4 regions of the Bacteroides sp. CAG:633 genome follow, and region 3 is predicted to be linked to each of the others. Evidence: riboswitches for the same ligand, from Rfam matches in the RefSeq annotation. Region 3 holds a riboswitch; each other region holds the start of a gene.
The links. A riboswitch is a leader RNA that binds a small molecule or an ion and turns the genes downstream of it on or off. The one in region 3 is predicted to bind cobalamin.

Region 1 (2,203 bases), on a different contig from region 3:
GAGTTTCAGAAAATAACCGACTTTATCAACAAGTCGCAGAAACGTCCGGCTAATGCAACGGAAGAAAAGCGCATGTCGCTCAACATCAACAAAAACGGACGTATCTTTATCATCGAATGCATCATCTTCCAAGACCGTAGCTTCGAAATCTCGATTAACGACATAACCCAGGAAGAAGAGCAAATCAGACTGAAGAGGCAACTGACCCAAAATATAGCTCACGAACTGAAAACCCCGGTAAGCAGTATACAGGGCTATTTGGAAACCATCGTCAGCAACGACAGCATCCCACGCGAAAAGATGCAGACTTTCCTGGAGCGCTGCTATGCCCAAAGCAACCGCCTGAGCCGACTGCTACGCGACATCTCCGTGTTGACACGTATGGACGAAGCAGCCAACATGATCGATATGGAAAAGGTAGACATCAGCCTGCTGGTTGGAAACATCGTCAACGAAGTAGCTTTGGAACTGGAAGAAAAACATATTACAGTAGTCAACTCGCTGCAACCCAAAATACAGCTGAAAGGCAACTATTCGCTGCTCTACTCCATTTTCCGGAATCTGATGGACAACGCCATCGCCTACGCTGGTACCAACATATATATACACATCGGCTGTTTCCGCGAAGACGAGAACTTCTATTATTTCAGCTTTGCAGATACAGGGGTAGGCGTAGCTCCTGAGCACCTGAACCGCCTGTTCGAACGCTTCTACCGGGTAGACAAAGGCCGTTCGCGCAAGCTGGGCGGAACCGGCCTCGGACTGGCCATTGTGAAAAACGCCGTTCTGATACACGGAGGAACCATCTCGGCCAAAAACAGGCAAGGAGGAGGACTGGAGTTCGTATTCACACTGGCCAGGGAAAAATAAAATATTACCTTCGTAACATGTACTAATTTGCCGGAGATTTCCCTTGTAAATCCCCGGCTTTTTCTTATCTTTGCGCTGCATTGGTTTGCAATCCTCTTTCGGGAAAGCAATTAAAAGGGAATCAGGTGAGAATCCTGAACAGTCCCGCTGCTGTAAGTTTCGTGAAGTGTGACAGGCACATACCTCTTAAGCCACTGGATACGTCCGGGAAGGCGTCTGCCACAGAAACAAGTCAGAAGACCTGCCATGCAACACACTTTATCATTGCTTTCGAGGAAAAAGCGTTGAGTTTGATGAACCGGACAACTATTTCCTGTCCAAATCATTTCAACTGATTCAAAGAAAGTAAAAAGGTAAATGAACTCTGCCAAGTTTATTGAGAATGTCCGGTCGAAGTGATTTCGCCCGGACATTTGTTTTTTTACAAAGGGAAACGAACTTCTTGCTTTATAGAAGAAAAATCACTATCTTCGACTCCTGAGCAATAAGTCATAGACTTATTCCGTTAACCAAATGTCAAACCCTCAAAAAAAGAAAAACTAATCAACTATGGAATTACCCTTTGCCGAATCCTGGAAAATAAAGATGGTAGAACCCATCCGCAAAAGCACCCGACAAGAACGTGAACAATGGCTGAAAGAAGCCCATTACAATGTATTTCAACTGAAATCTGAACAAGTCTACATCGACCTGATCACCGACTCGGGTACAGGCGCCATGAGCGACCGCCAATGGGCCGGAATGATGCTGGGCGATGAAAGTTACGCAGGTGCTTCATCGTTCTTTAAACTTAAAGATACCATTACCAGACTGACCGGATTCGAATACATCATCCCCACCCATCAGGGACGAGCCGCCGAAAACGTACTCTTCTCCTATCTGGTGCATGAAGGAGACATCGTGCCTGGCAACTCACACTTTGATACGACCAAAGGACACATTGAAGGACGCAAAGCTTTCGCACTGGACTGTACTGTCGACGAGGCTAAGCAAACACAACTTGAAGTTCCTTTCAAGGGAAACGTCGATCCTGCCAAACTGGAGAAAGCCTTGCAGGAACACGCCGACCGGATTCCTTTCATCATCGTCACCATCACCAACAATACGGCAGGAGGACAACCCGTATCCATGCAGAACCTGCGTGAAGTACGTGCCATAGCTGACAAATACGGCAAACCCGTTCTGTTCGACTCGGCCCGTTTTGCCGAAAACGCCTATTTCATCAAGACACGCGAAGAGGGCTACCAAGACAAGAGCATCAAACAAATTACCCGTGAAATGTTCAGCCTGGCCGACGGCATGACCATGAGTGCGAAAAAAGATGGCATTGTCA
Region 2 (2,203 bases), on a different contig from region 3:
CGAGGCCACGTTGTCGTGGACGAAGGTAGCCAGAATACTGGCCTGCATCTTCACCCGTCCCAGGTGCAAGGAAGTAGCGGCAGCAGCCAGCACTGTATGGCGGCGCGGGTAGACAAAGTCTTTCAGGTCGGCATTCAACAGGTTGAACTGATAGTCGGCCGACAGACTGACGTCCCACGACGGCAGCAGTGTATAACGCTGCGCCAGCGATACGTAGGCTTCCTGTTGACGGTAGTGGTTGTTGATGTACATCAGGGCCTCGTCCTGTCGCGGATCGGCCAGGTAGTGCAGGTAGTCGTAGGCATACTTGGCGTTCAGCATCAGGCTGTAGCGTTCGGAGAAGTCCTTGCGGAGCGAGCCTTGTACAAATACGTTGGTATCCCACTGACGATCTTCGTGCGAGAACTTGTTGCGCACCACGGCACCTGGATAGCCCCGTTCGGAGCGGTAGAAGTAGGCCTTGGCCTTCCACTGCCCTTGCGGTAGCTTGCCAAACCAACCGTTCTCCAGTCGTAGAGCATTGACGTCGCCATTGCGCCGGACAGCTGTGGTGTCGTAGCCTTCTTCCACGCGGTAGGTGAATTTATAGCGACCGGTGGTGTACATGTATTCGCCGCTAAGCGACATATTGACTTTTTCACTCACTTTCTGCTCCCAAAGCAAGGCCGGATTGACGGTACCGAAAGAGCCGGTCTTGAAAGTGGCTTTCACCCGATGGGTCTCGTTGTCATCGAACTTCGGTGTCCGCGATTGCAAATAGATGGAACCTGCCGATCCGAAGTCCTTGGCTGGTTGGAAGATGGCGCTTTTCTGCCCGTTGTACAAGGTGACACTCTCCATGTTGTCCAGCGAGAAGCGTCCCAGGTCCACTGTTCCGTTCTGTGCATTGCCCAGTTCGATGCCGTCGTAGAATACGCCGACATGATTGGTGCCCATGCTGCGTATGTTTACGGTCTTCAGGCCGCCTACACCGCCGTAGTCCTTGATCTGTATACCCGAAAAGTAGCGCAATGCATCGGCCACACTGTGCGAGGCGAGCCGTTGTAGCTGTTCGCCCTGAAGTTGCTGTACGGGTATGACTTCCTTTTGAATGGAACGTGCCGTGATGACGACCTCGTCCAAACGCTGCAAACTGTCTAACTTGCTTTGTGCGTATAGGGATATAGTGCTTCCTATTAAGGCACAGACAAGCATGACAGGTCGAAAAGTACATCTGACCATGTCTTTTAGTTTTCTGAATTGTTGTTTTTACTTGTTCGTATTGGCCTCCCTAACCCTGGAGGTCGACCAAACATGAATGATGGCAGGTCTTCTGACTGACTCCCTTACCGGAACCTTCCCAATGTATGTAACATCAGTGGCATAAAAGTCTTTTCCGATAAGTTGAAACTGGAGCTTCACAGCAGCGGGACTGTTCGGGACTTTCACCCGATTCCCTTTTAATCCGCTCGTCCGGTTGGACAAGACGGAACCAATTCGGGGGCAAAGATAGTGAAAGGTGAGAGCAATACAAAAAAGAAGCTCGCTTATTTTTGTATTGGCGAGCCGCATCCTTTCTTATCTAAAGATAGTGAAAGGTGAGTGGAGAGGCGAAGATGAAGGAAAAAGAAAAAAGTGTCGGGATTCATCACAGATTTACCATTTGCAACGGATAAATAAGAGAGATCGGGGTGATTGTGCAACCCCTTATCCGGAGAAACTAGTCTCATCTGTGCCGAATCCCGACACGTCTGTTATAGTTGTAACGAGGGCGAAGAAGCCAATAGGCTTACTTCACTTCCCATGTATCGTTAGTCAGCAGCAATTCTTCGAAGTTGTGATACTTCTTCTTGGCCGAAACCTCTTCGATCTGCTGGTGTACGGCTTCTTCGTAGGTAGGAGCTTCCACGTCGCGGATCACGCCGAGTGCGATAGGAAAGTCGGGACCTTCCATCAGCGCCAGCTTCAGCTGCAGGGTGTTGTCCATGCAGTGTGCGTCGTGCACCAGGATGTCTTTCTCCGTGATGCCGTTTTCGCCCAGCTTCACTACCTTCAGACCGAAGCCTTCCTGCATCAGTCCGTATTCGTTGTTTTCACCGAACAGCATAGGTTTGCCATGCTCCAGGTAGATGGCGTTCTTGGCGCGGTCTTCCTTCTTGGCTACAGCGTCGTGCGTACCGTTGTTGAAGATGACGCAGTTCTGCAGAATCTCGCAAACGGCAGC
Region 3 (2,203 bases):
GTCTTGTAGTCGAGCTGGTGATTGACGGCATACTGCACACAGCGGTTGATATTCACCGTCAGCACACTCTTCGAACCGGTCGATACGCCACCCGCTCCCAAGGTATAGCTGAAACCGTTGTCCTGTATCTCGTTGCGCAAGCGGCAGCAGCTGGACAGTGAGTCGGCACTGCTACTCATATAAGTAAAGAAGGAATGCCCCTCGGCATACATTTCGGCTGTAAAATCGCCCCACTCCTGGTCCAGCACATCGCCGTCCTTGCTCAGCAGAGCCACCGTCTCGACCGGAAAAGTCAGCACCGTCTTGGTACGTTCCCGGTTGAACCACTTCATAAACCGCTTTTGCAGCCAGTTCAGTCCCTCCCAGTCGGGCTTGCTGCCGTCGGGGAAAAAGAAGTCGCCGAACAGGCTTTCGAAATAGTAACGGTCGTAATACGAAATGTTCCAGAAGACAGCCTGATAGTTGCGTGCTCCGGTAGGCTGATTGATGGAATAGACAATCTGTTCGAAGCAATCGGTAATGATTTTATCGACCGTACGCTGCTTCAGCGAAAGGTCCACCACCTTTTCCGGCTCCTTGTAATACTCGCGGCCGTACTCCAGCCCGATGAAATAGTTGAGATACATCAGAAACTCGGGCGTGGCACAAGCTCCGCTCAACATGCTCGAAACCATGAACACCATGTTGACAAAGCCTCCGCAGAACGACTTCAGGTTGGTGGGTGCCGTCGAATTGCCGCCTATCGACTTCGTACCGCCCGTCAGCCAGGGGTACATCGTGATGGAAGCACAATAATTGGCCAGACTCGTCTCGTCATTCTTATATATAAAGTGGTGAGTCAGCAGGTCAAGGTACTGGTCCGCCAGTTCCTTGCCATACATTTTCTTCATGCGGTCGGTCAGCAACCGGCGATTCAGGCGGATGAAGTTCGACTTGGGCAGTTCACCAATCAGCGTGGCGATGTTTTTATGCTCCACATTGGCGTTGGCATCGTACTTCGAACCGGTAGCGGCATTGGTTGCCTCGCAATAGTCGGACAAGAACTTCAGTTCGTCCATCACCTCGCGGTCCTCCGCATGACGCTGCCGGTAGAGCATGAACGACTTTGCCACCCGATAATGTCCCTCGCGCATCAGGGCTTCCTCCACTAAGTTCTGGATTTCTTCCACCTTGATGCCGTCGTACAGGTCGAGCCGGCTGATGATTTTCGAAACATTACTCAGGCTGACAGGCTCGTTCACCGAACGGAATGCCTTGATAATGGCATTCATTATCTTGTCGAGCGAGAAGCGGTCGGCCGATCCGTCCCGCTTCACAATTGTAAAGTCACTGGTTTCCATCACTGTTTTCATTGTTTTTCCTGTTTTGTCCGGCCAATAAACCACTGTTCGCACACAATATGGCTTCCCGAAGGCTACAGCCGGCATTTTGCGGACACACCTCTTCCTCAGGTATGCCTTTCCCACAAAAAGTTTAATTACTGAATATTTTCGCACCGCTTTTCTATCCCACGAGTAAAAACGGCCTTTGATGAAAATGGCAGGTCTTCTGACTGACTCCCGCTCCGACACCTTCCCAGTTCAGTTGACCAGTGGCAAGAGTAATTGTCGGAACGTTGAATGGAGCTTCACAGCAGCGGGACTGTTCGGGACTTTCACCCGATTCCCTTTTAATTCACGAAGATGAATATCCGCATGAAACCAATTCGCGGCAAATATAGCAGAAAAAACAAAAAGGCAGAGAAAGAAACCGGAAGTTTTTTCAGCCGAAAGATGGGAAACAAGGCGAAAGATACCGCCAAATGGGTAATTATTCCCCAACATTGTAGCACAGATTCTACAATATCCCCACTTCCAGTCAGCCAACCGTCTGCCCGATTTTTGCAGCAATATTGCTAACAAACGTAAGTACAGGCTAACATTTCTGAAAGCGATGCCCGAACTGCATATCTGGCACTGGAACACGCGGTATGGAAATAAAAAGAAAACATTTCTGCCCAGATAAGAGCCTAAAAGCCTGTTTTCAAACAATTCCCCTATCTTGTAAGAAACAACCAAAAAGGATTTTTATCCAACAAACATACAGTCGCATCGTCCAACAGAGCATAAACAGACATTAACAGACAAAATACAGTATGCCACAAATCGCTGTTTCTGTTGGCACTCCCTTTGCACTACAGTTTATGAGTGAGAAAATAAAACCT
Region 4 (2,203 bases), on a different contig from region 3:
GGGTTATAAAGGGTTACCCCTCCCGGTAGTTCGCGGGCTGAATAGTAATAATATCCTTTCACATCCAACTCCCCTCCGTCTTTGAACGTATGATACAGCGTCGCTTCGCCCTGCCACGACTCCACTTCCGAGTTGTTTCGTTTCTCTTTCGTCACGTACTTCCCGTTCACCAGCGTAAACGGATAATTGCCGTCGGCACGCATATAACCGGCATCTACCGAGAGGCGTGTACGCTCCCCCAGTTTCTGCCACCATCTGACAGAGGGCGCTACATATCCGAACGAGCCGCCCCTGACACGTGCCAGAAAAGCAGAAGTACGATTTCCTTCGAAGTGAGGTTTTTCCGTTTCGATGTTCAGTACGCCGGCCGACGCATACAGACGGGCCGACTGCAACAGGTCTTCGCTCTGACCGATGGAAAGAGAAAGCATCGACACATTGTCCAGCGAAAAACGTCCGATGTCTATCTGCCCTGCCTGGCAGTTGCTGACTGCCACACCGTCGTAGCTGACAGCCGTATGGGCTGCACCCATGTTGCGGATAGAGACTGTCTTCAGTCCGCCTATACCACCGTAATCCTTTACGTCGGCACCGGCAAAACGGCGTACGGCATCCGCCACATTCTGTATGCCAAGCTGGCTGATGTCCTGCTTCGACATGGTCTGCACAGGCACAGCCGATGTCACCTTGTTGGGCATCCTACGGGCAGTCACCGTCACTTTCTCTATCTGATGCACCTTGCCGGCAATCGTATCTTCCTGCACTTCCTGTGCCACCATCCGGCAGGTCATCATGCAGCACAATACGATACAGCCCAATCGCATCTTCATAAACAAACGGCAGAATCTTTTATTTCATTATTCTTGTGTGCACTGACTGCTTTCCTCGAACAGACAATTTTTCGACTTTGTTTTGCAGGTCTTCTGACTCGTTTCCTAATGTATCGCCTTCCCATTCTCTTTATTATCAGAAAAACAGTGGCATCCGAGTATGATACATTCCTCTTGAAACACACAGCAGCGGGACTGTCCGGGATTCACACCCGATTCCCTTTTCATCCACATCTCCGAACGGAGATTACGGAACAAAACAGCGGCAAATGTAGGAATTTATTTGAATATCCGCAATCAAAAACACAAAAAAAGTATTGAATACCAACAAACAGCGTTCTGTCGGAAGTGGTTTGCTGAAACGCTGTTGGCCACCGTGGCGCAGGTTACGTTTTATTGCTTTCGTATCGTGCTGAAAGCAAAATACAGCCGTGTGCCCCGGCGCCCCAAAGCCACCAGCATACACAGCAGCGAACAGCAGGCACAAACCACAAATACCACTCCCGTGGACGAAAGGATATTACCGATGCCCACCAATGGCGAAACAATGCCTCCCGCCGCAAAACATACCGCACCTAAAAGAGCCGATGCCGTGCCCGAATTCTCGCGCTGACTCTCCATGGCCAAAGCTGTGCTCGAAGTAAACGTCATCCCCATGCTGAACAGCAGAACCAGCATCAGAGCCTCGTATACCCAAAAGCTGCACGCCGACATTAACGCCCCGCACTGTAACACGGCTGCCACTACCATTCCGCAACAGCCAACCAGTGTACTGGTCTCCGAACGGCGAAACTTGACCGACAAGGCAGCCGCAACACCTATCGCAAGCGCATTGACTCCGAAACACAAGCTGAACGCAAATGCCGAAAAGCCATAATGCTGCTGCACGATGAAAGGCGACGAGGCGATGTTGGCAAACAGCACTCCCTGTGCGAAAGCCATCTGAAGTACATAGCACACGTAACGCCTGTCGCGCAACACGACTCCAAAACTGCGGAACGTATCACTCCATTTTTCAGCCGAACGGTTTTCACGCGGCAACGATTCCTTAAAACGTAAGCAGCAGGCCAATAACACCAGTCCCAGCCCGAACAGAATCCAGAAGATGCCCTGCCATCCTATCACATCGGTCAGCAGGCCACCCACAATCGGAGCCGCCACCGGCGCCACTCCGTTAATGGCCCCAATTACAGCCAACATTTTGGCAAGTTCGCGTCCGGAATATTTGTCCGTTGCCACCGAACGCGATATGACGATACCACCCGCACCGGCTATGCCCTGTAACAGACGGAACGCCACAAACTGCTCTATGCTCTGCGAAAACAGGCACAACAGCGTCGATGCAATAAACAGCCACATGGCCACCAGCAAGG

Region 1: another riboswitch for cobalamin. It lies ahead of QVP67_RS05260 (tryptophanase); the one in region 3 lies ahead of nrdD (anaerobic ribonucleoside-triphosphate reductase).
Region 2: another riboswitch for cobalamin. It lies ahead of QVP67_RS06400 (TonB-dependent receptor); the one in region 3 lies ahead of nrdD (anaerobic ribonucleoside-triphosphate reductase).
Region 4: another riboswitch for cobalamin. It lies ahead of QVP67_RS14645 (TonB-dependent receptor plug domain-containing protein); the one in region 3 lies ahead of nrdD (anaerobic ribonucleoside-triphosphate reductase).

Annotation. Positions count from the first base shown of each region.
Region 1 is NZ_FR883036.1:32,193-34,395, reverse strand. Features, by position in the region: gene QVP67_RS05265 (sensor histidine kinase) at 1-870, shown strand, start outside; cobalamin riboswitch at 934-1,133, shown strand; gene QVP67_RS05260 (tryptophanase) at 1,420-2,203, shown strand, end outside.
Region 2 is NZ_FR883048.1:9,934-12,136, forward strand. Features, by position in the region: gene QVP67_RS06400 (TonB-dependent receptor) at 1-1,194, opposite strand, end outside; cobalamin riboswitch at 1,286-1,491, opposite strand; gene QVP67_RS06405 (2-oxoacid:ferredoxin oxidoreductase subunit beta) at 1,769-2,203, opposite strand, start outside.
Region 3 is NZ_FR883138.1:22,904-25,106, reverse strand. Features, by position in the region: gene nrdD (anaerobic ribonucleoside-triphosphate reductase) at 1-1,340, opposite strand, end outside; cobalamin riboswitch at 1,522-1,720, opposite strand.
Region 4 is NZ_FR883153.1:12,963-15,165, forward strand. Features, by position in the region: partial or broken gene QVP67_RS14645 (TonB-dependent receptor plug domain-containing protein) at 1-830, opposite strand, end outside; cobalamin riboswitch at 897-1,105, opposite strand; gene QVP67_RS14650 (multidrug effflux MFS transporter) at 1,224-2,203, opposite strand, start outside.